DNA from 3 places in the Erwinia sp. CGal63 genome. Region 3 is predicted to be linked to each of the others. Evidence: predicted binding sites of a transcription regulator. Region 3 holds the regulator's gene; each other region holds the start of a gene.
What was found. Region 3 encodes PurR, which represses purine synthesis genes. Its sites were predicted from a motif close to CANGCAAACGTTTGCNTG; they were not measured.
Positions count from the first base shown of each region.

Region 1 (10,464 bases), 400 kb from region 3:
GAAGCGACCAGCTATGTCGCCGCCGACTATATGCGCCACGCCAACGAGCGTCGGGTACATCTGGATGGCGCTTTGCAGCAGCGCAGTGAACTGTTCGGCAGCCGTAAACAGCTGGCTGTCGAGCAGTATCGCCATGTGGAAATGGCGCGCGAGCTGGCGGAACACAATGCCGCGGAAAGCGATCTGGAAACCGACTATCAGAGCGCCAGCGATCACCTGAACCTGGTGCAAACCGCCATGCGCCAGCAGGAAAAGATCGAGCGTTATGAAGGCGATATCGACGAGCTGACCTACCGTCTGGAAGAGCAGAACGAAGTGGTAGCCGAAGCGCGCGAGGTGCAGGAAGAGAACGAAGCGCGCGCCGAGGCCGCCGAGCTGGAAGTTGACGAGCTGAAAAGCCAGCTGGCCGACTATCAGCAGGCGCTGGACGTACAGCAGACGCGGGCGATCCAGTACCAGCAGGCGCTGGCTGCCCTGCAGCGCGCGCAGGAAACTTGCCAAATCCGCGAGCTGACCATCGAGAACGCTCAGGAATGGCAGGAAACTTTCCAGGCCAAAGAGCAGGAAGCCACGGAAAGGCTGCTGATGCTGGAGCAAAAAATGAGCGTGGCGCAGGCCGCGCACAGCCAGTTTGAGCAGGCCTTTGAGCTGGTCGCGCGCATTGCCGGGCCGGTGAGCCGCAGCGAAGCATACCAGACCGGTCGCGAACTGCTGCGCGATGCCGCCAATCAGCGTTACCATGCTGACCAGCTACAGTCGCTGCGCTCGCGTCTGGCGGAGATGGAGCAGCGGCTGCGTGAGCAGCAGGAAGCCGAGCGTCTGCTGAACGAGTTTTGTAAAAAGCATGGCCAGCAGTATGCGCCGGAAGAGCTGGAGGCCCTGCAGTACGAGCTGGAAGCACGCATTGAGCAGCTTTCCGAAAGCGTGGCCGACGCGGGCGAACGCCGTCTGGCGATGCGGCAGGAGCTGGAGCAGGTGCGCGAACGCATCGCCCGCCTGACGCGGCAGGCGCCGCAGTGGCTCAATGCCCAGGAGATTCTGACCCAGCTGCGTGAGCAGACTGGCGAAGCGCTGGAAAACGGGCAGCAGGTCACCGAGCATATGCAGCGGCTGCTGGAGCGTGAGCGCGAAACCACCGTTGAGCGCGATGAGGTCGCCAGCCGCAAGCGCGAGGTTGAAAACCAGATTGAAAGGCTGAGCCAGCCGGGCGGTTCGGAAGACGCGCGCCTGAACCAGCTGGCCGAGCGCTTCGGCGGCGTGCTGCTGTCTGAAATCTATGACGACGTCACCATTGAGGATGCGCCTTACTTCTCCGCGCTGTATGGCCCGGCGCGTCATGCGATCGTGGTGCCGGATCTGTCGCTGGTGCGCGAGCAGCTGGATGGCCTGGAAGAGTGCCCGGAAGATCTCTACCTGATCGAAGGCGATCCGCAATCTTTTGACGACAGCGTCTTTAACGTTGAAGAGCTGCAAAAAGCGGTGGTGGTTAAAGCTGGCGATCGCCAGTGGCGTTACTCGCGCTTCCCTAAAGTGCCGCTGTTTGGCCGTGCCGCCCGCGAGAGCCAGCTGGAGCTGCTGCGCGCCGAGCGTGAAACCCTGGCGGAGCGTTACGCTACGCTCTCTTTTGACGTCCAGAAAACGCAGCGTCTGCATCAGGCGTTCAGCCGCTTTATCGGCGGCCATCTGGGCATCGCTTTCGATTCGGATCCGGAAGCGGAAATTCGTCAGCTGAACGCGCGCCGCAGCGAGCTGGAGCGCGCTATCAGCAGTCACGAAAGCGAAAACCAGCAGCAGCGCCAGCAGTTCGAGCAGGCGAAAGAGGGCGTTTCTCAGCTTAACCGGCTGATGCCGCGCGTTGGTCTGCTGCTGGACGAAACGCTGCAGGATCGCCATGAAGAGCTGTTGGAGCGGCTGGACGAGGCGCAGGAAGCGGCGCGCTTCCTGCAGCAGCATGGTGCCAGCCTGGCGAAACTGGAGCCGCTGGTTACGGTGCTGCAAAGCGATCCGGAGCAGCACGAGCAGCTCATGCTGGATTATCAGCAGGCACAGCAGGCGCAGCGCGATGCGCGGCAGCAGGCTTTTGCCATCACCGAGGTGGTGCAGCGGCGCGCGCACTTCAGCTACGCCGATTCGGCGGGTATGCTTGACGGCAACAGCGATCTGAACGAGAAGCTGCGCCGTCGGCTTGAGCAGGCGGAAGCGGAGCGCGCGCGAGCGCGCGAACAGCTGCGCAGTCACCAGGCGCAGCTGACGCAGTACAGCCAGGTTCTCGCCTCGCTGAAAAGCTCTTATGACGCCAAACGGGATATGCTGAAAGAGCTGCAGCAGGAGATGCAGGCGATCGGTGTTCAGGCCGATGCCAGCGCCGAAGAGCGCGCGCGCCTGCGTCGTGACGAACTCTACACGGCGCTGAGCAATAATCGTAGCCGCCGCAACCAGCTGGAGAAACAGCTGACCTTCTGCGAAGCGGAAATGGACGCGCTGCAGAAAAAACTCAAGCGCGTGGAACGCGACTACCATCAGAGCCGCGAGCAGGTAGTCAGCGCCAAAGCCGGCTGGGTGGCCGTGCTGCGTATGGTGAAGGATAACGGCGTCGAGCGCCGTCTGCACCGTCGCGAGCTGGCCTATCTGGGCGGCGACGAGCTGCGCTCTATGTCGGATAAGGCTCTGGGCGCGCTGCGTCTGGCGGTTGCCGATAACGAACACCTGCGCGATATCCTGCGCCTGTCGGAAGATCCAAAGCGGCCGGAGCGGAAAATCGAATTCTTTATCGCGGTCTATCAGCATCTGCGCGAGCGCATCCGTCAGGATATTATTCGTACGGACGATCCGGTAGAGGCGATTGAGCAGATGGAGATCGAGCTGAGCCGCCTGAGCGAAGAGCTGACCGCCCGCGAACAGATGCTGGCTATCAGCTCGCGCAGCGTGGCGAACATCATTCGCAAAACCATTCAGCGCGAGCAGAACCGTATTCGCCAGCTGAACCAGGGTTTGCAAAACGTCAGCTTTGGTCAGGTGCACAGCGTACGGCTTAACGTCAACGTTCGGGAAACGCACGCCACGTTGCTGGAGGTGCTTTCCGAGCAGCACGAGCAGCATCAGGATCTGTTCAAAAGCCAGCGCCTGACCTTCTCGGAAGCGCTGGCGAAGCTCTATCAGCGGCTGAATCCGCAGATTGACATGGGCCAGCGTACGCCGCAAACCATCGGCGAAGAGCTGCTGGATTACCGCAACTATCTCTCTATGGAGGTGGAGGTCAACCGCGGTTCAGACGGCTGGCTGCGAGCGGAAAGCGGTGCGCTGTCAACGGGTGAGGCTATCGGTACCGGCATGTCGATTCTGGTAATGGTGGTGCAGAGCTGGGAAGAGGAATCCCGTCGCCTGCGCGGTAAAGATATCTCGCCTTGCCGACTGCTGTTCCTGGATGAGGCGGCGCGTCTGGATGCGAAATCGATCGCCACGCTGTTCGAGCTTTGCGACCGTCTGGAGATGCAGCTGATAATCGCCGCGCCAGAGAATATCAGTCCGGAGAAGGGCACCACCTACAAGCTGGTACGTAAAGTGATCAACAACAGCGAACACGTGCATGTGGTCGGCCTGCGCGGATTCGCGGCTGAACCGGCGGCTTCGGCCAATTCAGCGGCGGATATCACCCCGCAGCTGACCTCGTGACGTAAACCGCACAAAATAGTCGGCGGCGGATATGGCAAAATTTGCGCCGCCGAATTACTCTCTCTCACGGCGCTTGCGGCACACGCAAACGCCGTTTTCTTTTCTATACTTATAACAGTGATTAATCAGGGTCGTCGCCCGTTCAGACCCGTTACAGGAGGCAAGGGATGTTGCTGACAGGATCTTATTTGGCAAAGTTCAGCTCAGGTTGCTGCCTGCTATTAGCGCTTGGGCAGAGTGTTCCTGCGGCTGTGGCCGCGCCGCATTCACCAGTGAAAGCCGCCGTCTCCGTCTCTCAGGCGCAGGCAAAGCTTCAGTCGTTGTTTAACAGCAGCGGCTACCGTCCTTTTTATCTCAACACGCTGGCATCGCTCTACGCTGCACATCATATGCAGCCGATGTGGCAGGATCGCGAAGCGGTTCAGCAGTTTCAGCAGCAGCTGGCTGAAGTGGCTATTTCCGGCGTGCAGCCGCAATTTACTCAGTGGATTAAAATGCTTACCGATCCCGCAGTAACCGGCATGCAGCGGGATGTAGCACTTTCAGACGCCATGCTTGGCTATCTGCAATTCACTTCGCTGGTACCTGCTAAAGGCGAAACCTGGCTTTACAGCAACGTGCCTTACAAGCTGGAGGTGCCGACTTTATCGGTGATCAACCAGTGGCAGCGCGCGGTCGGGCAGGGCTCTACGCATACCTTTGTGGCTTCGCTGGCTCCGCAGCATCCGCAGTATCCGCTGATGCATCAGGCGCTGAAAGCGCTGCTGGCCGATAATCGCGCCTGGCCGCAGTTGACCAACCGGCAAAGTCTACGTCCTGGCCAGCTTAGCGACGATGTTCCCGCGCTGCGTGACATTCTGCAACGTACTAATATGCTGACCTCGGAAGGCGATACGCCGAAGCCGGATGATGTGGTGTCTGGCGCGCCGGTGCCGGCGGGATTTGTCGATGAAGAAGTCACGGTCAGTCCTTCCGCTTCTCCTGCCCCGCAGACGCCGCTGACCACTACGCCGGACGCGGTTGGGCTGGTGCAAAACGACGTGCCGGCCAATCCCACGCATGTCTATTCGGACGAGCTGGTTGAGGGCGTAAAACGATTCCAGCGCTGGCAGGGACTGGAGGCCGACGGCGTGATCGGCCCCAGAACGCGTGAATGGCTTAATGTTTCTCCCCAGCTGCGTGCCTCGCTGCTGGCGCTGAATATTCAGCGTTTAAGGCTGCTGCCGGACGATATGCACAACGGCATTATGGTCAACATTGCCAACTACTCGCTGAAATACTATCTGAACGGCAATCAGATTTTAGCTTCGCGCGTTATCGTCGGTCGTCCCGATCGCAAAACGCCGCTCATGCGCAGCGCATTAAACAACGTGGTGCTTAACCCGCCGTGGAACGTGCCGACTACGCTGGTGCGGCAGGATATTATTCCCAAAGTTAAGCGCGATCCGAGCTATCTCTATAAGCATAATTACACGCTGCTTTCCGGCTGGAGCAACGATGCAGAGGTGATCGATCCTTCCATGATTGACTGGCAAATGGTCTCTGCAGCCTCATTCCCTTATCGTATTCGACAGGCTCCAGGCGCCACGAATTCACTGGGACGTTATAAATTCAATATGCCAAGTTCCGATGCCATTTATCTGCACGATACGCCTAACCATAATCTGTTCCAGAAGGATATCAGGGCGCTAAGCTCCGGCTGCGTCAGGGTGAATAAAGCGTCTGAACTGGCTAATTTGCTGTTACAGGACGCAGGCTGGAATGATTCGCGTATTTCCAGCACGCTTAAGCAAGGTGACACGCGTTATATTCCGGTTCGTCACCGTATTCCGGTTAACCTCTACTATCTGACTGCCTGGGTCGCTGATGATGGCCGCACTCAGTTTCGTACAGATATTTACAATTATGACGTCACGGCGCGCTCCGGCGTGCAGGCACTGGCTAAAGCCGGTCAGTTACTGCTCTAGTAGTTGATTATTCAACTGTTACGCCTGAAAGTTATCGTGAAGCCGTCAGGCGGGTACGACAGCCCTTCTGTGAATTGTCGTATCCGTCACGTTTCGTCGGTTGACGTCGCTTTTTTACCCGGTTAAGGTTCCCGGCGGTGAACATTTCCGCCGTTTCAGAACTTTTAGTTGGGTAACACAGATTAATGGATAAATTCGACTCTCATCGCCGTAAATTACTGGCTCTGGGTGGCGCGGCGCTAGGCCTGTCGCTGCTTCCGGGCCAGGCTTTCGCTTCGCTTTCCACTTCACGTCCACGCATACTGACGCTGAATAATCTCCACACCGGAGAAAGCCTGAAAACCGAATTTTTCAATGGTAAAAGCTATAACAGAGATGAGCTGACACGCCTGAACCATTTTTTTCGTGATTATCGCGCCAATCAGGTTAAGAGCATCGATCCGCATCTCTTTGACCAGCTTTATCGTCTGCAGGCGCTGTTAGATACGCGTAAACCCGTACAGCTGATTTCCGGTTATCGTACGCTGGCTACTAACAATTCGCTGCGCGAACGCGGCAGCGGCGTCGCTAAGCACAGCTACCATACGCTGGGCCAGGCAATGGATTTTCATATTGAGGGCATTGCTCTCAGCAATATTCGCAAAGCGGCGCTTTCCATGAAGGCAGGCGGTGTAGGATACTACCCGAGAAGTAACTTTGTGCATATTGATACCGGGCCCGCAAGGCACTGGTAAGAGATCCTGGCGTACCGGGATTAATGGAGCCCTATGAATTATGAAACTATTCCGGTAACCGCGTTTTCGCAAAACTGTTCGCTGATTTGGTGTCCGGTCACGCTGCAGGCGGCGGTAGTCGATCCGGGCGGCGACGCCGAAAAAATCAAAGCTCAGGCAGCGGCAAAGGGCGTCACCGTGACGCAGGTTCTGCTGACGCATGGCCACCTTGACCACGTTGGCGCGGCGGCGGAGCTGGCCGCTTTTTATGCCGTACCTGTCGTTGGGCCGCATAAAGCGGATGAGTTCTGGCTGCAGGGACTGCCGATGCAAAGCCAGATGTTCGGTTTTCCGGAATGCGCGCCGCTGACGCCGGACCGCTGGCTGGAAGAGGGCGAAGTGGTGCGGGTCGGCGATATTTCGCTGGAGATCCTGCTCTGTCCGGGCCATACGCCTGGCCATATCGTCTTTTTCGATCGTGCCTCCCGTCTGCTGATTTCCGGAGACGTTATCTTTAACGGCGGCGTGGGACGCACCGATTTTCCGCAGGGCAGCCACGCGGATTTAATTGCCGCCATTAAAAATAAGCTGCTGCCGCTGGGCGATAATGTCACTTTTCTGCCTGGTCATGGCCCCAGCTCTACGCTGGGTAAAGAAAGAATTTCCAATCCTTTTCTGCAGTAATTCATGAGCAACGCGTAAAAAAGCCTGCGATGCGCAGGCTTTTTTATTTCGCGACAGGGCGGAAGAGGGTTGTCCGCCCTCCGTTTATTATCGGCTAAAGAACTGCGGCAATGGCCTCGCACAGCGGCGCCATATTGTCCGGCGTCATTCCTGCCACGTTGACCCTGCCTGAATTAACCGCATAGACGCCAAACTCTTCGCGCAGTCTGATCACCTGATCTTTGGTCAGGCCGCTGAACGAGAACATGCCGTTTTGGTTAATGATAAAGCTGAAATCACCTTTCGCGCCTTTTTCCTGCAGCGTGTTAACAAACAGCTGGCGCATACGATGGATGCGCTGGCGCATATCGGTCAGCTCCTGCTCCCACAGCTTGCGCAGAGAATCGTCGCTCAGAATGGTAGCCACTACGGCAGCGCCGTGCGCAGGCGGGTTAGAGTAGTTGGCGCGAATAGTGGCTTTCACCTGGCTGAAGGCGGTGTCGGCAATGTCGGCCGCGCTGGCAACCAGCGTAAAGGCGCCGACACGCTCGTTATAAAGCCCAAAGTTCTTGGAGTAGGAGCTGGCGACAATCAGCTCCTGATGGCCAGCGGCGAAAATACGCAGGCCTTCTGCGTCCTCTTCCAGACCGCGGGCAAAGCCCTGATAGGCGAAGTCGAACAGCGGCAGCCAGCCTTTTTCCAGCGACATCTTGGCCAGCGTCTGCCATTGCTCAGCCGTAGGATCGATACCGGTAGGGTTGTGGCAGCAGCCGTGGAACAGCACGATATCGCCTGACTGCGCTTCACGCAGCGCGTTTAACATGCCGTCAAAGTCCAGCGCGTGGCTGGCCGCATCGTAATATTGATATTCACAGACTTCTAGTCCGGCAGACTGAAAGACGTTTTTATGGTTAGGCCAGCTCGGGTTGCTTACCCAGACGCGTTTCGTGCCGGTTTGCGTAGCGATAAAATCCGCCGCTACGCGCAGTGCGCCTGTACCGCCAGGGGTTTGCGCCGTCCGCGCGCGTTTGTCGCGCAGGATAGCGTTGTCCTTGCCGAACAGCAGTTCCTGAGTACATTTGCCAAAATCGGCCAGGCCATCAATGCTGAGATAGTTTTTAGTGGTTTCATTTTCCAGCAGAAATTGCTCGGCTTTTTTTACGCTGGTCAGCACCGGCGTCTTGCCGGTTTCATCTTTATAAACGCCGATGCCCAGATTGATCTTGTCAAGACGGTCGTCCGCGCGAAAAAGGTCGGCTAAGCCAAGAATAGGATCGGCGGGTGCAGCTGCAATGCGTTCAAACATAGTAAAAGTCCGTTGTAACCAAGCGAGGAATCAGGGTAACGCCACTCTGAAAAAATTGCCAACCGTTTGCGCTAAAACTGCGAAAGATTCATTGATGTACAGAAAGAGAATAGCGGCCTGGTAAAAGTAAGGCTGCGCCAGCGTTGAGAAGGTTTGCCGCTTTTAACCGGCAGGCTTAAAACCAGTGAAAGCCTTTAGCCATAATGCCGGCCAGCCCTAAGGCCACGCCAATCAGCGCGCTGAACATTAGCCGGAAATCCGTCTGCATATCTTTGCGGACGTCTTTTATCTCGCCGCGTATATCTTTGACTTCCCTACGCACATCTTTAATTTCACCGCGGATATCCTGCAGTTCATGTCTGATGTCGTTAACGTCATGCCTGAGCCAGGAAATGTGCATTTCGATGCGGGTAAAACGCGCTTCCGTCGTTTTTGCCGATCTCTTTTCCTGCTTTTCACTATCTGCTGGCACCGGACGAAAAGGGTTAAATATATCCATATAGAAACTCCTTTATTTACCAGACAAGGATTTTTTCATCTTCATTTTTGGCTGGCAAGATTTTGTTTAGCCCGAATAAAGAGGTTGTGGCGCGGCTCGAAATTTTATGCAACGGATACTGCATTGGAAGCAGCAAAAATCAAGGGCAGGTGGAAGGGCAAGACAGCGTCGCGAGATTCGGAAATAAAAAAACGGGGCCGAAGCCCCGTCAGATGATAGCGTATTGACTGATTAGAACTGGTAAACCAGACCTACAGCTACGATATCGTCGGTGTTCACGCCCAGACGGTTGTTGTCATCGATCAGGTTGATCTGATAGTCAACATAGGTGGACATGTTTTTGTTGAAGTAGTAGGTTGCGCCCACATCGATGTATTTATACAGGTCGGCATCGCCAACGCCTTCGATGTCTTTCAGTTTAGACTGCTCGTAAGCGATAGAAGGACGCAGGCCGAAATCGAACTGGTACTGAGCTACGATATCGAAGTTCTGTGCTTTGTTAGCAAAGCCTGTTGCAGTAACGGTGTTGCCGTTAATGTCAGTGGCATTGGCATTGCTGAAATAAGTCGCATTGCGGGTTTCACCGTAAGAAGCCGCCAGGTAGACGTTGTTCGCGTCATACTTCAGCGCGGTAGCCCATTGCTGAGTTTTGTCGCCGCGGCCATAAGTAGCCTGATTCTGAGCATCGGTACGATCGCTGGAGGCGTAAGCACCTACGATAGCTACGCCGATTGGTGAGGTGTAAGAGGTAGATACGCCCCAGCCGTCGCCGTTAGCGCGACGAATATCGTCACGGTCGTTTTTGCCCTGATATTGCACGGCAAAGTTCCAACCGTCGACCAGACCAAAGAAGTTAGTGTTACGGTAGGTAGCTACGCCAGTAGAGCGGCCTACCAGGAAGTTATCGGAGTTACCGGAATAGCCGCCGAACTCTGGCAGCATATCGGTCCAGCCGATAGCATCGTAAACCACGCCGTAGTTACGACCGTAATCAAGAGAACCGTATTCAGCGAATTTCAGACCGGCGAAGCCCAGACGGGTTTTGTTGCCGTCCTGCGCGTCGGAACCGCCTTCAGAATTGTTAGCCTGGATGTTGTATTCCCACTGGCCGTAACCGGTCAGCATGTCATTGATTTGGGTTTCACCTTTGAAACCAAAACGCACATAGCTCTGGTCGCCATCGTCGCCGTCGTTGTCAGAGAAATAGTGCAGACCGTCAACTTTCCCGTAGAGGTCCAGCTTGTTGCCGTCTTTGTTATAGATTTCTGCTGCATTGGCTGCACCAGCGGCTAACAGGGCTGGAATAACCAGTGCCAGAATATTGCGCTTCATCATTATTTATTACCCTCATTGGAGTTATCTGGACACCTGCCACTGCCGTCAATAATTCTTTACAGAACTACGATGAGAGTTTGGTGTCTTCCTGTGTCTGCACGCATCTTTCCATTGGCAGTCCGGTTAATCCACCTCGAAAATGCTACTAATCTCTTATTCTGGTTACAGAAGGAAAATTTGTATTTCAAAATGTAAATAATACGGAACTTTGTGAACTATATCTAAATTTACAAAAATAAAAAAAGGCCAGCGAGGCTGGCCTTAGTTATATATATGAATTTCTTATATTTAATGCTAAAATCAGAAGCT
Region 1 covers NZ_JAKUMN010000001.1:1,700,862-1,711,325, reverse strand. Annotated here, with positions in the region: gene mukB (chromosome partition protein MukB) at 1-3,672, shown strand, start outside; gene ldtD (L,D-transpeptidase) at 3,840-5,639, shown strand; gene MKZ79_RS07800 (YcbK family protein) at 5,825-6,373, shown strand; gene MKZ79_RS07795 (MBL fold metallo-hydrolase) at 6,407-7,036, shown strand; gene MKZ79_RS07790 (amino acid aminotransferase) at 7,131-8,321, opposite strand; gene MKZ79_RS07785 (hypothetical protein) at 8,497-8,820, opposite strand; gene ompF (porin OmpF) at 9,052-10,155, opposite strand; gene asnS (asparagine--tRNA ligase) at 10,456-10,464, opposite strand, start outside.
Region 1: MKZ79_RS07790 (amino acid aminotransferase) is a predicted target of PurR. The motif match lies at 8,377-8,394, and genes of this name have one in related genera.

Region 2 (10,464 bases), on a different contig from region 3:
TCAGGAAGGTTTTTTCCGCCACGGTCGGCAGATGCAGCACGCGATTAACGGCATCGGCAACGGTGATAGCTTCGCGCGCCAGCGGCTCGCCTTTGGCTTTCAGCGTGGCGACGTCGCGGGTCATTTTCGGCGTCTTGCCCAGCAGCACGTCCAGCGGCATATCGATCGGCTTGTTGTCGAAGTGGCTGTCGCTGAGCGTCAGGTGCATCTCTTCCGTAGCTTCGCCGATAACGGCGTAAGGCGCGCGTTCACGCTGGCAAAGCGCGTCAAACTGCGCCAGTTTTTCCGGCGCGACGGCCAGCACGTAGCGTTCCTGGGATTCGTTGCACCAGATTTCCAGCGGGCTCATGCCCGGCTCGTCGCTCAGGATATCGCGCAGGTTAAAGCGGCCGCCACGCTCGCCGTCACTGACCAGTTCCGGCATGGCGTTAGAGAGGCCGCCCGCGCCCACGTCGTGGATAAACAGGATCGGGTTCTCTTCGCCCAGCTGCCAGCAGCGGTCGATCACTTCCTGACAGCGGCGCTCCATTTCCGGGTTGTCGCGCTGTACCGAAGCGAAATCCAGATCGGCGTCGGACTGGCCGGAAGCCATTGAAGAGGCGGCGCCGCCGCCCAGGCCGATATTCATTGCCGGGCCGCCGAGCACGATCAGCTTAGCGCCCACGCTGATTTCGCCTTTCTGCACGTGATCGGCGCGAATATTGCCGATGCCGCCAGCCAGCATAATCGGCTTGTGGTAGCCGCGCAGCTCGGCGCCGTTGTGGCTGTTGACCTCTTCTTCATAGGTGCGGAAGTAGCCGGTCAGCGCCGGACGGCCGAACTCGTTGTTAAACGCCGCGCCGCCCAGAGGGCCTTCGGTCATAATATCCAGCGCGGTAACGATGCGGTCGGGCTTGCCGAAATCCTCTTCCCACGGCTGCTCAAAGCCGGGAATACGCAGGTTGGAAACGGAGAAGCCCACCAGACCCGCTTTAGGTTTCGCGCCGCGGCCTGTAGCACCTTCGTCACGGATTTCGCCGCCGGAACCGGTCGCCGCGCCAGGCCACGGAGAAATGGCCGTTGGGTGGTTATGGGTTTCCACCTTCATCAGGATATGCGCCTCTTCCTGATGGAAATCGTAGCGGTCGCCATCGGCGTAGAAACGACCGACCTGCGAGCCTTCCATTACCGCCGCGTTGTCTTTATAAGCAGAGAGCACGTGTTCCGGCGTTTTTTCAAAGGTGTTCTTGATCATTTTAAACAGCGATTTCGGCTGTTTTTCCCCGTCGATAATCCAGTCGGCGTTGAATATTTTGTGACGGCAGTGCTCCGAGTTCGCCTGGGCGAACATATAGAGCTCAATGTCGTTAGGGTTGCGCCCGAGTTTCTCGAAAGCCTGCTGCAGATAGTCGATTTCATCTTCCGCCAGCGCCAGCCCCAGCTTGCGGTTGGCCTGCTCCAGCGCTACGCGGCCTTCGCCCAATACGTCCACGCTGGTCAGCGCGGTGGGTTCATGGTGCGCGAAAAGCTGGGCTGCCTGCGACAGATCGCTGAGGACGATTTCCATCATGCGGTCGTGCAGCAACGCGGCCAGCTGCGGCCACTGCGCCTCGGTTAACTGCGGCGCTTTGACATAGAAAGCCAGTCCGCGCTCCAGGCGCTTTACCTGCGGCAGATCGCAGTTGTGCGCGATATCCGTTGCTTTGGAAGACCAGGGAGAAAGGGTTCCCGGACGAGGCGTCACCAGCAGCAGACGTCCTTCGGGAGTGTGTTCGGCGAGAGACGGGCCATATTTCAGCAGGCGCTGCAGACGCGCTTTTTCAGCCTCGTTAAGCGGGGCGCTGAGATCGGCGAAATGGACATACTCGGCGTAAATGTCGCTCACTGGCAGGTGAGCGTCCTGAAAGCGGGCCAGCAGTTTGTTAATACGAAATGCCGACAGAGCGGGCGAACCACGCAGAATTTCCATCATAAAGATCTCTCGTCAGAGCGCCAGGCGACGCTTCTTTGGGCGCAACAGGGAAAACGGGCGCCATTATAGAGAATCCCCGCCGGTTACGAAACCGTTTGCGCAGAATTTATCGCGCTGGGGAATTGGCTGAAAAGCGCACAATTTTGCATGATTTCAGTTGCGCGGGCGTCAGGAGTTGCGCAAAATGCCCCACGCTCAGGGCCTCTTACAGACCACAAATACTGCCGTTACAGACAGAATCCTGAGAGAAATCGAGAGATAACCATTTGAAACGCCTGAAAATTAATTATCTGTTCATCGGGCTGGTGACGGTACTGCTCGCGCTTGCGCTGTGGCCGTCGATCCCGTGGCACAGCAGCGGGCTGAACCAGACGGAACAGATAAAAGCACGGGGAGTTTTGCGCGTCAGCACGCTCAATTCGCCCCTGACTTACTACACAGTGAATAAAGCACCGGCCGGTATGGATTACGAGTTGGCGAAGCGCTTCGCCGATTATCTGGGCGTGAAGCTACAGATTACGGTGCGTCAGAATCTCAGCGAGCTGTTTGACGATCTGGAAGAAGGCAAAGCGGACGTGCTGGCTGCCGGGCTGATCTACAACAGCGATCGCCTGGCGCGTTTCCGCACCGGCCCAACCTACTATTCCGTTTCCCAGCAGCTGGTCTACCGGATGGGCAAACCGCGTCCGCCAAATCTGGGCGCGCTGAAAGGCCGTCTGACGGTGGCTTCCGATTCCGCTTTCGCCTCCACGCTGCGGGATATTCGGCAAAACCAGTATCCCGACCTGGACTGGGCCATCTCGACCGATCAGAGCCCTAACGCGCTGCTGGAGGCGGTAGCGGACGGCAAGCTGGACTATACGGTTGGCGATTCCGTCTCTATCGCGCTGCTGCAGCGCATCCATCCGCAGCTGGCCGTCGCCTTCGACATCACAGACGAAGAGCCGGTCACCTGGTATATGCAGCGCGACGATGACGACAGCCTCTATGCGGCCATGCTGGACTATTTTAACCAGATGGCGGAAGAAGGCGCGATGGCGCGGCTGGACGAGAAGTATCTGGGCCACGTCGGCACCTTCGACTATGTCGATACCCGCACTTTCCTGCGCGCTATCGACAGTATGCTGCCGGCTATTCGCCCGCTGTTTGAGAAATACGCCAGCGACATCGACTGGCGGCTGCTGGCCGCCATCTCCTGGCAGGAGTCGCACTGGAATCCGCAGGCGACCTCGCCTACCGGCGTGCGCGGCATGATGATGCTGACCCGCAACACGGCGGACAGCGTCAACGTCAGCGACAGAACCGATCCGGAGCAGAGCATTCGCGGCGGCAGCGAGTATCTGGTGAAGATGATGGAGAAGGTGCCGGCGACCATTCCGGAAGACGAGCGCATCTGGTTCGCGCTGGCCGCCTACAACATGGGTTATGCGCATATGCTGGACGCGCGCAGGCTGACAGAGAAGCAAAAAGGCAATCCGGACAGCTGGGCCGACGTCAAGCAGCGTCTGCCGATGCTGAGCCAGAAGCGCTACTACAGCCAGACCACTTACGGCTACGCGCGCGGACAGGAAGCCTACAACTACGTGGAAAATATTCGCATCTATCAGCAGAGCCTGTCGGGCTATCTGCAGGATCAGGAGAGAAAGCTGGCGCAGCAGGCGGCGATGGAAGCGCAGTTGGGCCAGGGCTATCCGACCGTGGAGCCGCAGGTGGCGCTGAACTGAAAGAAAAAGGCGCCGATGGCGGCGCCTTAAAGCGGGCTATTGCTTCTGCTGCGCTTCCGCTCGCAGCCGGTCGCGTAGCGCTTTTTTCTCCGCGCGGCGATGCCGGAAGAAATCGCTAAGCATGGCGGCACAGTCGGCGGCCAGTACGCCCTGCTCCACCTTCACCTGGTGATTCATCCCAACGTGGCCCAACACATCCAGCAGCGACCCTGCGGCGCCGGTTTTCTCATCTTTGGCGCCAAACACCAGCCGCCCTACTCTGCCGTGCACCATCGCGCCGGCGCACATCACGCACGGCTCCAGCGTTACGTAGAGCGTGGTATCCAGCAGCCGATAGTTCTCCAGCACCTTGCCGCCCTGCCGCAGCGCCATAATCTCCGCATGGGCAGTCGGATCGTGGTGGCCGATAGGCCGGTTCCAGCCTTCACCGATAACGGTATCGCCCTGCACCAGCACCGCGCCGACCGGCACTTCGCCTTCTTCCCAGGCGCGGCGCGCCAGCGTCAGAGCATGGCGCATCCACTTTTCATCAATTAGGGTATCGCTCACCTGAGTCTCCAGCCAAAAATCGCCGGGCAGTATACCCGTTTACTCCAGCTGTTGCAGTTCGCCCTGCGGCGTGACGCGCCAGCGATGCTGGCAGAAGAAAAGCAGCGGGTTATCCTGCTTGCTGTCGCTATAGCCGCTGTAAAGCTGCAGAGGCGTGCCGATTTGCTCTTCCAGCCGCGCCACCTTTTCATGTCCCAGGCAGCGCATCGCCAGTAGACGGCCGCCATAGCCGCGCGTCATCTGGCTGGCGATCAGCTTCACCTTTGGTAAAAAGGCGGAGTCGAAATAGACTTTCTCGACCAGCGACTGCGGCGAACCGGTAATCAGCCAGACATCGGCGTCTGAGCTGTTCAGATAGTCGGTAAGGCGCTGCTGCACCACGGGAAAAGCGGTGACCCGCAGGCGGAACCACTGCGCGAAAGCCTGTTCTCGCGCCAGCAGCTTCTTTTCGCTGTGGCCGAAGGTGATGGCCCACAGCAGCAGGCTCATCGGCCAGCGCGCGGCGCGTCCTTTAATCAGCAGGCCAGCGCCGACCACGGGCAGCAGCGGCGCCACCAGCAGCAAATTGAGCGGCTGTCGCCATAACAGATAGCGCATAAAGGTGCCGAACATATCCTGCTGATGCAGCGTGCCGTCGAGATCGAAAAACACCACGCGTCGTTCCTGACCAGTTACCAAACCTCTCTCCTCGGGGAACTCCCCAACCTGGCGCGTCTTGCGCGGTAATGACACTTTTGCCTTTAATAATAGTGGACGCTGAGACAACGATGTCAAAACTGGGCCGTATGGCTCAGCCAATGCTTTCCTGTAGAGCTGCCCGCAGAAAGCCGCCGTGTCGGGCCAACAAGGCTTTGGCTTCAGTGGCGTTGACGCCGCTGAGCACCATCAGGATAGCGGTTTTTACCTCCCAGGCCGTTTGCCGCAGCGCTTGCTCCGCCTCTTCCCGTTCGCAGCCTGTTGCCTGGCAAACCATGCGGCAGGCGCGATCGACCAGCTTGACGTTGGTAGCCTGCATATCCACCATCAGGTTCTGATAAACCTTGCCGATTTTTACCATCGCGCCGGTTGAGATCATATTCAGCACCAGCTTTTGCGCCGTTCCCGACTTCAGCCGCGTCGAGCCGGTCAGCGCTTCCGGCCCGACCACAGGGGAAATAGCGATAGCCGCTTCGCGCGCGATGGGCGAATCGGGATTGCAGGAAATCGCCGCCGTGCGGCAGCCCAGCTCGCGAGCGAAACGCAAAGCGCCAATAACATAAGGCGTGCGCCCGGAAGCGGCCAGGCCAATCACCATATCCTGCGCCGTCAGCTCAAGCGCCTGCAGATCGCTGACGCCCAGCTCTTCGTTGTCTTCGGCGCCCTCCACCGCTTTCAGCAACGCGCCCGGCCCGCCGGCAATCAGGCCGATAACCAGACCGTGCGGTACGCCAAAGGTTGGCGGACATTCGGAAGCATCCAGCACGCCGAGACGTCCACTGGTGCCCGCGCCCATATAAATCAGCCGACCGCCGGCCTGCAGCGACTGCGCGGCGGCGTCAACCGCCTGCGCCACTGCCGGCAGCGTCTGGCGAACCGCTTTTGCAACAGTGGCGTCCTGTTCGTTAAATTTCTTCACCATCTCCAGCGTGGAGAGGCTGTCCAGCTCCATTGTCTCGGGGTTGCGCGTTTCAGAAATCAGTGCGCCAAGATTCATGCTATCCTCTCAAATGAATTTTTAATTCAATAAACGGCTGAATGGTTGAATATTATATTCATACCTCTCTCTCAGGCGCCTTTTTTTCGCTTATGGCCCGCCTTGCGTAGGATTGTCCGGCGTGCTGAACCGTGTACAGGCCGTTTTAAGGAGAAGCCAATGAGCTCACTGCTACGCATTCGACAACTTTATCCTTCGCTGGCGCTGAACGAACGGCGCCTGGCGGACTTTTTGCTGTCGCAGCCGGACAAGGCGCGCCATCTCAGCTCGCAGAAACTGGCGGAAGAAGCGGGCGTCAGCCAGTCCAGCGTGGTGAAATTCGCGCAAAAGCTGGGCTACAAAGGTTTTCCGGCGCTGAAGCTGGCGCTAAGCGAATCCCTGGCGAAAAAAGACGCCATTACCGTACACAACCTGATCTTAAGCGACGATCCGTTAAAAGTCGTGGGCGAGAAGCTGCTGGCGGAGAAGCAGTCCGCGATCCGCGCCACGCTGGATATTAATAGCGAAGAGAAGCTGCTGGAAACGCTGCGGCTGCTGAAAGAGGCAAAACGTATCGTTCTGGTAGGTATCGGCGCATCCGGGCTGGTAGCGAAGGATTTTTCATGGAAACTGATGAAGATAGGCATTCACGCCGTGGCTGAACAGGATATGCATGCGCTGCTGGCAAGCGTGCAGGCGCTGGAACCGGGCGATGTATTGCTGGCTATCTCCTATACCGGCGAAAGGCGTGAGATCAACCTGGCCGCTCAGGAAGCACGTCGTGCCGGCGCCAGCGTGCTGGCGTTTACCGGCTTTACGCCCAATACGCTGCAGCAGTGCGCCACTCACTGTCTTTATACGGTAGCCGAAGAGCAAACCACCAGCAGCGCCGCGATATCCTCGACATCGGCACAGCTGGCGCTGACCGATTTGCTGTTTATGGCGCTGGTGCAGCACGATCCGGAGCGCGCTTCCAGCCATATTCGTCACAGCGAGGCGCTGGTGAAAAAGCTGGTATAAATGTTTGCGCGTATCCTAACTCTGAAAAGGCATGGCTTTATTTATGATGATTTTCAAGAAGATAATCCGAACTTCGTCCAGATTTTTAACTTGACGCTTTTGATTTTTTTAAAAGGATAAGTTATAAACGTAGGCCATTTCTACAAGCAGCACACATAAATTATCATTTCACAGGCGGGCGTAATGATGACCTGTGTAACGATATGGCGGCAACATATCAATTGCTATTGAGATTTCGTGCAACTAACGTTTATGTCTGACAGTGAAAGCTTCTTTATGCCAGGGATATTATAAATGTACTATCTAGACTCGCTTCAAAATTGTGCAAGAAAAGAACAGATAACCCGGATCGTTTTTTCCCTCTCTCTGGTTTTACTTCTGTTAATAGTGCCATTCGGATATGTTCATGAGAAAGCCAGTAGAATTTCATTTTATCTCTGTAGCTATTTATGTGCACTTGGCATTGTGATCAATTTCAGAGACATTCGTTCCACACTCTTTACCGCTAAGATAATTATTCCCGGACTGCTTCTCGCTTTGATGTACACAGTATGGTCATCAATAGCTTCTTATCATAAAGTACCGGATGTGGATAATGGCCTGCTTTTTACACCTGCTAAACGTTGGTTTCTGGGAACGCTAATTGCTTTATTTACCCTATGGGGGGTAAGAAAAGAGTTTGTCAGTAAAAAGCTTTTATACAAGCTCACCTGGGTTTCACTAGGAGCAGCTTTTATCTTGTCCAGCGTGTACGGCATCTGGCAGCATATCAATGGCGTTGACAGAATAGTTCTCGGTATAAATCGTGCAACAATGACCGCCTACGCATACAGTGCGCTGGCGCTGGTCATGATGACGATGTTGAATCAAATAAAAAATATACGCATCAGATTCACGGCAATTATTTGTACTTGCCTGCTCTCAATATACGTTATTCTTTTAACTGAAACACGATCGGCGATGTTTATTCATACGCTACTCTCGCTGGCTATTTTGGTTAACGCATTATGGCAGGGTAAAGCTTTCAAACCGGCATCGATAATCGCAATCTTACTGGCTGTTACCGTTATAGCTATCTTCAGTAAAAATATAATATATTCCAGATTTGACACTACTCAGCAGGAAATCACTCGTTTCAGTCAGGGTGACGACCATACATCTTTGGGTTCACGCTTTACGCTATGGAAATCTGGTTTGATTGCCATTCAGGAAAACCCATTAGGTGAAACTCAGACAACCAGAAATACGATAATCCGTAACTGGATAAACATCAATCAGCCAGGCTCATTCGCATTAGAATATATTGATGTCCATCTACATAACGAGTTTTTGCAATTTACATCGCTCTTTGGCATCTTCGGGTTTATTATTCTTCTGTTCTTTTTTTCTATGCTGATACTGAATAATGGCCTGGAAGGCGTATTTAACAATCCTGTCTCAATTATAGCACTTTCTGGATTACTTTACGGGATGACGGATGTTCTGCTAACCTCAGTTGAATATATTACGCTATTCAGCACCTTGATTTTGTTAGCCAGCGTTAACAGTATTGAAGAGAAGAAAATAAAAAAATGAGTGTTTATCAGGTTTGAAGTAATAATAAACCTGTCGTATACGGCAGGTTTAACTTATAACGAAAGTTATTGCTGGCGTTAAATACTCAGGTTTATCGGAGTCAAAAGCGGCATCATATAGCGCATAACTCTAATTAAAGAAGCCTTGCAAAGCTGAATTGAGTAAGATGGATCAATCACCATAACGGGACTTTAGACAACCATAAGAAATTAGCTACTAATGAATCATTATTATGGTAAAAAAGCGAAAGAACTAATCAAACTAACCATGCCAAACAAGATGATCTGAGTGTATGGTTGACAATTCAAATTCCAGTGAACTCCCTTTAAACTAAAATATATTTAGAATTTATTAAAAGCTCGTTTAAAATAGCATAAGGAAAATATGAATAAAATCAATGTAAAAAAACTTATTTATATAATAACGGTGTTTATAACAGTATATTTTTCATGGCTTATAACTCACCGTTATTTTCCTGTTGAACCCGATGCGGCGAACAGTCCTTTAGTCTGGCGAGCATTAATGAATGAAGGGGCAGCCGTATTCAAAGACTGGGCTCCTACACCTGATAACTGGTACTTTACAGTTTATCCCATTAACTTTATCTTTTTCATGTTAAGCGGCAGTGATGGCATTGCGTCTTTAACAGCATCAACGTCATTTTTTGTAGCTTTTACTGCAATTATTCTGGCTGCAATAGTCTGTTTTACAACCAAAAGCTGGCATGCTGTTTTTATATTATTTTCGCTTATTTTTCTTCCCGCTTATCTTTATACATACGGTTTCGTCGCACACCCTTTTTCACACTATTCAACAAACTTTTTTGGTGTAGTTTGTTTAGCTTTAGCTGTTTATAACATCAAGAAAAATTCTACGATACTGGCTGGTGTTTATAGTATTATTGCAGTTTTTTCTGCTGTTTCTGACCCCTGGTTTTCAGCTACGTATTTTCTACCTCTGTTGCTGACTCACGGATATTTTACATGGAAGAAAGTAATATCATTAAAATCCACAACATACGTTTTTGTAGCTTTTGTACTATCTATGACGCATGTCATTCCCAGGATGCTTGGTTTACCTATTCAACGTTTTAAACTCGTTCCTCTGGAACAATGGTTGGCTAATGCTGAATGGACATGTCATATACTTGGCAGAAGCCTGAACTTATTTTTTGTTGATAATCCGATAGCGTGGATCGCCTCTCTAATTATTTGGGTAGGCCTGACTATTTGGGCACTATATATTTGCCTTCGTCAGCAGGAAAAACGCATAGTGTTTATTTCACTATTTAGCTTCCTGACTATCTCTGCTATCATTTCCTCTTTTATTGTTAGTTACGATTCTCCTGCTGAAATCAGTGCAAGGTTTTTTGTCAATGCTATCTGCTTTGTAGTTGTTTTGGTCACATTACTTTTATCTTTTTCAAAAAATATCATCCCTGGTATCGTTTTGACCCTGTATATTGCATCCTCGCTCTATTCTTACCATGTCCATACCAGACCGCTTTACGATCAAAAACAGCAAACTTACGATTATATAAATTTTCTTGAAAAGAATAATCTTACGTACGGCTACGCTGATTTCTGGGCGTTTTCCAATAGCGTAAACTGGTTAACTGAAGGGAGAGTTCATATTACCTCTGTTCTTTTCAAAGACGACTATTCGATTGATTTCAGCTCATCTCGTTCTCAAACAATGCGTTCCTGGCTGACTGAAGATTTTATCCGCTCTACACCCGAGCGCCAGTTTATAGCTATTCCAGCGGTAAATAGTGAAGGGAATGCTGAAGCCAACTTTCGTATTCAGGCTATTGAAAAGCAGTTTGGTAAATCCGATGAACAGCTACCCTTTCAGAACATGATTATCCTGATCTATAACCATCAACTGGCAATAAGATAAGGAAGATATGCTATGTATACTTATAAAAGTATACATAGCTTTCTGATTAAAATGCACAAAAATCAGTTCAGAAA
Region 2 covers NZ_JAKUMN010000007.1:87,277-97,740, reverse strand. Annotated here, with positions in the region: gene purL (phosphoribosylformylglycinamidine synthase) at 1-1,951, opposite strand, end outside; gene mltF (membrane-bound lytic murein transglycosylase MltF) at 2,218-3,675, shown strand; gene tadA (tRNA adenosine(34) deaminase TadA) at 3,712-4,224, opposite strand; gene yfhb (phosphatidylglycerophosphatase C) at 4,264-4,902, opposite strand; gene murQ (N-acetylmuramic acid 6-phosphate etherase) at 5,015-5,917, opposite strand; gene MKZ79_RS18465 (MurR/RpiR family transcriptional regulator) at 6,077-6,916, shown strand; gene MKZ79_RS18460 (O-antigen ligase family protein) at 7,211-8,491, shown strand; gene MKZ79_RS18455 (hypothetical protein) at 8,876-10,390, shown strand.
Region 2: purL (phosphoribosylformylglycinamidine synthase) is a predicted target of PurR. The motif match lies at 2,036-2,053, and genes of this name have one in related genera.

Region 3 (10,464 bases):
CGACAGCTGGAGGAGTGGCTGGCGGTACCGCTGTTCGAGCGACGCCATCGGGATGTCGTCCTTACGGCCGCAGGCGAACATTTTATTCAGGAAGGGCGTCTTGTTATCAAAAAAATGCTTGCCACGCGACGGCAGTGTCAGCAGGTCGCCAACGGCTGGCGCGGACAGCTGAATATCGCCGTGGATCGCATCGTCAAAGCGTCGCGAACCCGCCAGCTGGTGGTGGATTTTTACCGCCACTTTCCCGATATGGAACTGCATCTGTCACCAGAAGTCTTTAACGGCGTTTGGGACGCGCTGGCCGATGGTCGGGTCGATGTGGCGATCGGCGCGACGCAGGCTATCCCGGTTGGCGGACGCTTCGCTTTTCGCAATATGGGGATGCTGAACTGGCGCTGCGTAGTCAAAGCGGGTCATCCGCTTGCGCAACGTCAGGAGAAAGTCAGCGAAGAGGCGATCCGCGCATGGCCTTCGCTGGTGCTGGAGGATACCTCGCGCGCGCTGCCCAAAAGAACGACCTGGACGCTGGACAACCAGCGACGGCTGGTGGCGCCAGACTGGGAAAGCGCCTTCGACTGCCTGCTGGCCGGACTGTGCGTTGGCATGGTGCCAGGTCATCTTGCGCAACCGCTACTGCAAAACGGCTCGCTGTGCGAACTGCAGCTGGATCCGCCTTTTCCGGACAGTCCCTGCTGCGTCAGCTGGTCGGAACAGCAGGCTTCGCCGGCGCTGCAGTGGCTACTGGAGTATCTGGGGGAAACGGAGACGCTGAACAGCGAATGGCTGCGGGAAGCTTAACAGGGCGGCCTGGCGCCGCCCGTAACGCTAGCGACGATAGTCGAGGAAAGGGCCATCCGCAACGGAACGGCGCTCAATCAGCGTAGGGTGCACTTCAATGGTCTGCGGCTCTTCGCGCTTGCTGGTGATGCGATCGAGCAGCATATTGAACGCCGTCGCGCCCAGGCGCTCTTTTGGCTGATGCACGGTAGTCAGCGCAGGCGTGAAGTAGCGCGAGTTGCGCACGTTATCATACCCGATCACCGAAATATCCTGCGGCACGCGCAGGCCCATTTCATCCGCTGCGCAAATCGCGCCCATCGCCATCACGTCGCCGCCGCAGAAAACCGCGGTAGGCCGCTGCTTTTGCGTCAGCAGCTGCTGCATGGCGCGATAGCCCGACTCCGGTTCGAAATCGCCCTGTACCAGCCATTCGTCGCGCAGAGTAATGCCCGCTTCCGCCAGCGCCTTCAGGAAACCGGCATGGCGGCCGCCGCCCGTATTGCGTTCCATGTGGCCGGGGATCACACCAATATCGCGGTGGCCGCGATCGATCAGATAGCGGCCCGCCAGATAGCCGCCTTCAAAAGCGTTATCCAGAATGGTATCGGTAAAGTCGCCGCGCGATTCGCCCCAGTCCATGACCACCATCGGAATATTGCGGTGTTCTTCCAGCATGGTGATCAGCTCGTCCGGGTATTCGGCACACATCACCAACAGGCCGTCGACGCGCTTCTGCGCCATCATCGACAGATAGGCTTTTTGCTTTTCCAGCTCGTTATGCGCGTTGCCCAGGATAAGCGTGTAGCCCTTAGCGAAGCAGCTATGCTCCACCGCCTCGATAATTTCAGCGAAGTAGGGCGCTTCGCTGGAGGTCGCCAGCAGGCCGATAGTTTTGGTGTTATTGACCTTCAGGCTGCGGGCCACGGCGCTGGGGGAATAGTGCAGCGCTTTAATCGCTGCCCAGACGGCTTCCCGCGTCTCTTCAGCGACAAAGCGGGTTTTATTAATGACGTGGGACACGGTCGTGGTGGACACGCCGGCGCGTTTGGCCACATCTTTGATGGTTGCCATGAAAAAAGACTCCTGCGCTGTTCAGTAAGTCACTGAAAAGCGGTTTGTTAAACGTTTGCCTGGAATTCCAGCGCTCCTGATATAAATTGCGCATATTTTGTTGCGGAATGGTTACATCAGAAGGGAGTAAACAGAATGCGAAACCGGCCTGGAAGGAGGCGATAGCGACAAACAGGCCCGTTGCGCAACAGATCGTGGATTCTAACAAGAGCAGGCGCAAAAAACGAGAATTTTAGGCCGGCCGGTGGAAATTTGCGGTGAAAAGGCCGGTTCGTCTGCGACGATACCGGCCGGAGTACAGCAGGCTAGCGGATTGTTTTCGGCGTCATGACCCGACGGGCGCCGACATAGTGCTGCTCCCAGTAATCCTCCGTCAGCGCGCTGACCTGAATATCCTTGCCGGTGCGCGGCGACTGGATAAATTTGCCGTTGCCCAGATAGACGCCAACGTGATCCGCCGCGCCGCGACCGTTAATGCGGAAGAAGACCAGATCGCCTTTCTCCAGCTCGTTGCGTTTAACAGAGGCCGCGTCTCTGAGATGGTACATCTCGTTGGCGGTACGAGGGATTTTAAATTTAACCAAATCCTTATAGGCGTACCAGACCAGGCCGCTGCAGTCGAAACCGGTTTTAGGCGAAGTGCCGCCCCACAGATAGGGCTTGCCCAGCTGATCCATCAGTTTATTCATCGCGGTTTCGCGGGCTTTTTGATAGCGCGCGCGGTGCGCTTTGCTGAGCCTGAGCGGCGAGGTGGCCGAGCCGCTGGTCAGGGCTTCCGCCTCCTCGTTGCGCAAGCGATGACGACCGTAGCGTTTCTTCGGCGGTAGCGCGGCGACGGCGTGCTGCTCTTTTTTGCGCAACTTATATTTTTTAACAACGGGCTGACGGGTTTCTTTTACTTTGCGGGCGGTGGTTTTAATCGGTCGGCGCTTGCGGCGATCGCTTTCGCGGGCAGGCGTAACGCTGTCTGCCTTATGATGATCCGCCTTAACGGCGGCGTGTGGCGATGCGTGCGCCATAGAGATAAACAGCTGGGCAAAAGCCAGCATCAGCAGCGTGATGAGTAAACGCATCTTTACCATTAACAGTTTGTGCTCCCGCCAGAGGCAAGAGCATGGCTTAATCAGGAGATCTGCGCCTGGGCAGTCGGTTAGGTCAATTCTAAACGAACTCTTTACTAAAAAGTAAGGCCTTTTTTGTTTCAATCCTCGCGAAGCGGTAAAAGCTGTAAAATTCAGGCTGTTCAACCGCTTATCTGCGCAATTTTGCCGCGATTTTTTGCAGTTAACGCAGCGTGAGCGAGCGGGAAATGGTATTTTAACGTTCTGTTTCCAAAACGTAGCGGCCTTGCGGCGGCTGAAAATGCCATTTTCATCGCGCGCGCAGACTCGCTACACTATACAGACACGAAGTAGCCGATTGAGGAAGGCATTTATGAGCACTATTGAGAAAATTGAGCGCCAGATCGCAGAGAACCCGATCCTGCTGTATATGAAAGGCTCCCCGAAACTGCCAAGCTGCGGCTTTTCGGCGCAGGCCGTGCAGGCGCTCTCCGCCTGTGGCGAGCGTTTTGCCTATGTCGATATCCTGCAGAATCCGGAAATTCGTGCCGAACTGCCAAAATATGCCAACTGGCCAACCTTCCCGCAGCTGTGGGTGGACGGCGAGCTGGTCGGCGGCTGCGACATCATTATCCAGATGTTCCAGGCTGGCGAACTGCAGCAGCTGATCAAGGAAACCGCGCAGAAATATCCTTCCGACGCGGCGGAATAACAGCGCGCGGCAAGCAAGCGGCAGGATTTTAAAACGATCGGGCCTGACAGAGCGTCAGGCCCGTTTTTTTATTCGGCGTTCGCCGTTTGCGGCAGCGGCCAGCCGCCCAGCCGTTTCCAGCGATTAACCAGCTCGCAGAACAGATCGGCAGTTTGCACGGTATCATAGAGCGCCGAATGCGCCTGAGTGCTGTCAAACGGCATACCGGCGGCGGTACAGGCTTTGGCCAGCACCGTTTGTCCCAGCACCAGTCCGCTCAGCGCGGCGGTGTCAAAAGTCACAAAAGGGTGGAAAGGATTACGCTTCAGTCCGGCGCGTTCCGCCGCGGCGTTCATAAAATTGAGGTCGAAAGTGGCGTTATGGGCCACCATCACGGCGCGATTGCAGCCCTGATCCTTAATGCCTTTGCGTACGGCTTTAAAGATGGCGTGCAGCGCTTCATATTCGCTGACCGCGCCGCGTAGCGGATTGGCGGGATCGATGCCGTTAAAGGCCAGCGCTTCGGGTTGCAGAACGGAACCTTCGAACGGCTCAACGTGAAAATGTAGCGTTTCGTCCTTCTCCAGCCAGCCGTCGTCGGTCATTTTCAGCGTGACCGCGGCTATTTCCAACAAGGCATTGGTTTTAGCGTCAAAACCTGCGGTTTCAACATCGATCACTACCGGATAAAAACCGCGAAAACGGCTGCTGAGGGCGTTAAGTTCGTTCGATTCGGACATCAGGATCTCACAGGCGAAAATTGAGCGCATAGTATGGCAAATTTCGGCATGGGTTGCAGCAGGGGAAAGGCGAAAGAAAGGCGCCGCAGTGGCGCCTTCACAGGGTTGAACAGCTAAACGCAGGACGCCGCGGCCTGAACCGGACGCCTGAGTTTCAGCGCGCGTTACGCGCCCAGGCCGTGGCCTGCATGTTTGTTTTCGATCAGCTCGATTTTATAACCGTCCGGATCTTCCACAAAAGCGATCACGGTAGTGCCGCCTTTAACCGGGCCAGCTTCGCGGGTAACGTTGCCGCCCGCGTTGCGGATGCGGTCGCAGGTAGCGGCGACATCGTCCACGCCCAGCGCGATATGGCCATAGGCGTCGCCCAGCTCATATTTATCGACGCCCCAGTTGTAGGTCAGCTCAATCACCGCGCCTTCGCTCTCTTCGGTGTAGCCCACGAAAGCCAGCGTATATTTATACTCGGTGTTCTCGCTGGTGCGCAGCAGGCGCATGCCCAGCACTTTGGTGTAAAAATCAACGGAGCGTTGCAGATCGCCAACGCGCAGCATGGTGTGAAGTAAGCGCATAACATCCTCTTATCAAGCGTTATCATCGGATAACAAGCATAGCCGGAATTCGCTGCCGTTACCGGAACGGCAGGCCTTTGCGGCGGCATACGGCGTTAAAACCGAAAAATCAGCGCAACAGAATAGCAGCTCTGACCCGGCGAAAACCAGGAAATGCGTGCTCTATCCTGTTGTTAAGCGCCGGGTGGCGAGAAAAGCCGCAGGCTAGTCCAGCGTAGGATAGTCCGTATAGCCTTCCGCGCCGCCGCCGTAAAAGAGCTCCGGACGCTGCTCGTTCAGCGGCGCGTTCTGCCGCAGGCGCTCTACCAGATCCGGATTGGCGATAAAATCGCGGCCAAAAGCCACGGCGTCGATCAGCCCTTGCTCAATCAGCGCCTCCGCTTTTTCGGCAGTATAACCGCCGGCGCCTACGATCACGCCGGGATAAGCCGCGCGGATCGCCCGACGAAAAGCGTCGCTATAAGGTTTGCCGCCCGCCCAGTCCGGTTCAGAGATGTGCAGGTAGGCCAGATTGCGCTTCGCCAGCTCGCCAATATAGTAGAGCGCCGCCTCTTCCTGATCTTCACCATTGTCCAGACCGTTAAAAGGGCCAAGCGGCGAAATGCGGATGCCGATCCTGTCGGCATGCCAGCCGTCGATAGCCGCGTCGACCACCTCCAGCGCGAAACGGGTACGCTTTTCCACGCTGCCGCCGTAGGCATCGGTGCGCTGGTTAGAGGCGGGCGAAATAAACTGGTGCAGCAGATAGCCGTGCGCTGAATGCAGCTCCACCAGATCGAAATCCGCTTCGCGCGCGTTGATCACCGCCTGGCGAAAATCGTTAATAACATCGTCGATCTCATCTTCGCGAAGCTCGCGTGGCGTTGAGGTCGCTTCGCGAATGGTTCGGCCCTGTTCGTCGCGCAGGGAAGTGCGGGTGTCGGCATTGATCGCCGAAGCCGAAACGGGCGCTTTGCCGTCGGGCTGCAGGCTGCTGTGGGAGATGCGGCCGGTATGCCATAGCTGTACCGCGCTGTGGCCGCCTTGCTGATGAATGCCCGCGTTAATGGCTTTCCAGGCGGCGATCTGCGCGGCGGTGTGCAGGCCCGGCGCGCCCGCGTAGCCTTTGGCCTGAAAAGAGATCTGCGTGGCTTCGGTAATGACCAGACCGGCGCTGGCGCGCTGGCGATAATAGTCGCCCATTAATGGCGTGGGAATATCGCCTGGATCAATGCTGCGCAGGCGCGTCAGCGGCGCCATAAAGATACGGTTAGGCGCTACCACCGCGCCGATTTTTAGCGGGGAAAAAAGTTTTTTCAGCTCCATCAGTCGCTCCTTGTTAACCGGCTGTCGGGATAACGCCGGCCAGCCGTAATAGTCAATGAGTGATGAGCGTAGTAGAGAAAGCGCGGTTATCCGTAATCGTACGGCACGATCGGATCATATCCAGCGCTGGCTGATACTCTGCCGTTTGCACGTTCATCATCCCCAGCAGCGTATGAAAAAGATTATCCTGCGACACGGCCTCGCGGCTGGCCTGCCGCTGCAAACAGTGCCGATCGATGCCAAAGCTGCTGGCATAGCCTTCTGAAAGCCACAGCAGAAAAGGAATATGCGTTTGCTGCGTGGGCGCCAGCATATAGGGTGCGCCATGCAAATAGATGCCGTGTTCACCCAGCGATTCGCCGTGGTCGGAAAGATAAACCAGCGCGACGTTAAAGCGATCGCTGTAGTTTTTCAGCAGGCTGAGGGTGCGATCCAGCATGGCATCCGTATAGACAATAGAGTTGTCGTAGGTATTGACCAGCGCCTGGCTGGCGCAGTCCTGAATCTGATTGCTGTCGCAGGTCGGCGTAAAAGCGCGCTGGTCGGCCGGATAGCGCCGATAGTAAGCCGGGCCGTGGCTGCCCATCTGATGCAGGACGATCACCGTGTCGTTTTTTATGCCGTCAAGATAGCGATCCAGCCGCCAGAGCAGCACGTCGTCCAGGCAGGAGCCTTGCTGGCACAAGTTGTTCAGCTGCCACTTCGTCATATCCGTGTGCGGTACGCGGTCGCAGGCGCCTTTACAGCCGCCGTCGTTTTCCCGCCACAGCACGCTGACGCCCGCGTGCGCCATCACGTCCAGAAGCCCTTCCTGATGATGCGCGAGGCTGGCGTCATAGTGCTCGCGCGGCATATTGGAGAACATACAGGGCACGGAAATTGCGGTTTCGGTGCCGCAGGAGGTGGCGTGCGGGTAATAGATAACGTCATCCTGCGCCAGTTGCGGATTGGTGTTGTGCGCATAGCCGCCGAGAGAGAAGTTCTCCGCGCGGGCGGTTTCGCCCAGCACAAAGACCACCAGCGTTTTTTTCTTCTCCGCCAGCATCTGCGGGCCTTTATGCGCGTCCTGACCGATGGCAATCAGCGACCGATCGCCGGCGAACCAGCGGTCGTTCGCATAGTGCCCGAGACCGCTGATAACGTTCGCAGGCGTAACCATCTTAATCAGCCCTTTGTTATTGCGTACCAGCGAAGCGTAATCCTTGTAGAAAAGCGCGGCCACCAGCAGAACAACCAGCAGGGCGGCAAGCGCGGAGCTGGTACGAAAAGCCAGGTTCATCCACCACGGACATTTACTATTGATGGTCACCAGCCCGATGAGCAGCGCGGGCAGAATACCGCACAGCGTCAGCCAGAGCGCGTAACGCAGGCTAAACAGCGCCCTGGCCTCCTGCAGATCGGTTTCAAACACGTTCTGTATCATATTGCTGTCGATTACGGTGCCGAAGCTGTAGATAAAGTAGTTGGCTGCAGCGCTGACCACCACCAGCGCCGTCAGCAGCGGTTTTCTTATCCACGGCAGCGCGGTGACGCTGAAAATAAACAGAAAGGCGCAGAAAAGTACCAGCGGCAGCGTGGCGGCGAAAAGATAATCTTTGCCCGACACATAGGGGATTATCTTCCAGGCGTGAAACAGAAACACGGCGTTAAGAACGAAAGTGAAAAAGAGCGCGGCATAAAAGTTAAAGGCGATTTCGTTGCAGCGCAGGGCGGTCAGCTTCATGGCGGTTAGTCAAAGATAAACAGAGCAATCAGCATAGCCCTGTTAACGATTTGAAACTTTAACCGATACTCAACAATCCAAAGAGACTAACATTAATATTACCCAATTCACTTTTCCCTGCATAAGGAGCGACGTTGGCTGAACAATTAGAGTTTTTTCCCGTCCCCAGCCCATGCCGGGGAATCTGCCAGAGCGACGAGCGCGGCTACTGCCGCGGCTGCCTGCGCAGTCGCGACGAGCGTTTCAACTGGATGAAGTTCAGCGATGCGCAAAAGCGCGAGGTGCTGCGGCTCTGTCGTCTGCGCTGGCAAAGGCAGCAGCGCGCCGCTAAATCCGCCGCGCCGGAAGAGCCAGAGCAACCTTCGCTATTCTAGTTTTCCGCGGATTATTATGCACTTCCTGAAATTGCGGCCAGGCTTATAGCTTCCGCTGCAAAATGTGAGGAAGTGTAATGAGACGTATGAATTTGCTAATGGTATCGCTGGCCTTTTGTGGCCTGGCGCAGGCTGCCAGCGAGAAGGTCGAACTGAAACTTGCCTCGCCGGAGGGCGCCGGAGAAAGCATTGGTCAGGTGACGATCGCCGAGACGGCCTATGGCTTGACCTTTACGCCAGAGCTCAAGGCGTTGCCGCCGGGCGTACATGGTTTCCACGTGCATGCCAATGGTAGCTGTGAACCGAAAACCACCGACGGCAAAGCCGTAGCGGCGGGCGCGGCGGGCGGCCATCTCGATCCGCAAAATAGCGGCAAGCATCTGGGGCCGTGGCAGGATGGGCATCTGGGCGATCTGCCAGCGCTCTATGTCGGCGCTGACGGCACGGCCACTTATCCGGTGCTGGCGCCGCGCATCAAGAAGCTTTCGGCGATCAAAGGCAAAGCGCTGATGGTACACGCGGGCGGCGACAACCACGCCGATCATCCTGCGCCGCTGGGCGGCGGTGGCGGACGTTTAGCCTGCGGCGTTATTTAGTGAAATCGCCGCCGATAGCGACGGCGGCATTTTTTTAGTGTACTACGCGAATATGATCGACCTCGATTTCAGTACGTCTGTCGTTTTTATCCACGTCGCCCACCACGCGCACCTTTTTGCCGATCGCCACATGGTTATCTTCCCAGTCGTCATCGTCGACATCGATACGTATTTTCCCCGTACTGTCCTGCAGCCAGTAATGGTCGTCATCGCCAGCGCGGCTAACAATCTTGCCCGTCAATACGACGCGCGTATCGTCACGCAGCGTTTTCGCCTCTTTAACGGTAACGGTTTTGGTTGCGGCAAGCGCAGAGAGCGGTAAAGAACAGGCCAGCAGAAGGGCGGTAGCCAGGATTTTTTTCATCATGAATTCCTTGAGATTAAGACTTCCTGTGAGCGTTGCCGAGTATAAATGATTAACCTTAGTGAATATAGTGTTATGCAGAAGCGGGCGCCTGTTGCAACTGTGAAAGCGAACAGAAAAGCCGCCACGCGATGCCGGCCAGTTCGATTTCGTTTTGGCTCCCTCCTGCCGCCAGCGTCGCTACGCTCTCCTGCAGTTCCGTCAGCGTTTCCTCCAGCGCGCGCTGCTGCACGCCTTTACCGCTGATAATACGATGAAGATTTTTCAGCATGGCCTCGCGCATTGCCAGCAGCGCGGGCGAATCGCTTTGCCAGTCGCGCAGCTGCCAGACGATATGCGAGCAGTTCAGCAGCACCACGCCCCAGCGCAGCAGCCAGAGCCGCGCCGGTTCGTCACGGCTGGCGTTGAGCTGGTGGATACGGTGATAGATCAGTGACTCAAAGCGGCTCTGACTCAGCCGCGGCCTGCGGCTGAGCTGATCGAGAAATTCCTGCCGCAGGGCCCGAATATGGCGTCGACTGCGCAGCTTGTCTGAACCGGGACGCAGAATAAGAAAGGCCAGCCATGCCAGCAGCACGCCACACACTTTGGCGATATTGTCGTTAAGGAAGCTTTGGTAATCGTAAGTGGGCGGATTGGTGACGGCGAGAAAAGATCCGCCGAAGACAATCAGCTGACCCCACAGCGCCGCGCGTTTCTTTTGCTGCACCTTAAAAAGCTGCAGGGTGATCAATAACGGGAAAAGAAAGAGCAGAAACTGCCACAGCACGCTGACCTGCACCATCAGGCCGAACTTGATAATAAAGCTGAACACCGAAAGCAGCAGCAGGGTTTTCAGCAGCAGCGAGACGCTGCTGACCGGCGAAGGCACAGACGAATAGAGCACGCAGCTGATGGCGGCCAGCGTCAGCGCCGCCGCGCCGGAATCCCACTGCGTGGCGAGAGTAAATGCGCAACCCAGAATAATGACGCTGAAGGTACGCAGCGCGCTCCAGCTGGCTTCGGCACTGTCGCTGCGTCGCGCCAGCGCCGGAACGGCGGGCGGAGTAAGGCGCGCGTCGGCGTCGGCCTGCTCAAACAGCCGCAGCCAGCGGCTGATATTCAGATAAAGCCAGCAGAAATAGCGCAGGCGGTGCCAGAAAGCCTGGTAGCGGTAATCGTCTGACCGCTGCGGCGCCGCATCTGCC
Region 3 covers NZ_JAKUMN010000001.1:1,297,457-1,307,920, reverse strand. Annotated here, with positions in the region: gene punR (DNA-binding transcriptional activator PunR) at 1-798, shown strand, start outside; gene purR (HTH-type transcriptional repressor PurR) at 826-1,851, opposite strand; gene MKZ79_RS05910 (NlpC/P60 family protein) at 2,157-2,924, opposite strand; gene MKZ79_RS05905 (Grx4 family monothiol glutaredoxin) at 3,286-3,624, shown strand; gene rnt (ribonuclease T) at 3,693-4,343, opposite strand; gene gloA (lactoylglutathione lyase) at 4,508-4,915, opposite strand; gene MKZ79_RS05890 (alkene reductase) at 5,120-6,220, opposite strand; gene eptA (phosphoethanolamine transferase EptA) at 6,273-7,943, opposite strand; gene MKZ79_RS05880 (DUF1289 domain-containing protein) at 8,078-8,317, shown strand; gene sodC (superoxide dismutase [Cu-Zn] SodC) at 8,395-8,913, shown strand; gene MKZ79_RS05870 (NirD/YgiW/YdeI family stress tolerance protein) at 8,948-9,280, opposite strand; gene MKZ79_RS05865 (FUSC family protein) at 9,351-10,464, opposite strand, start outside.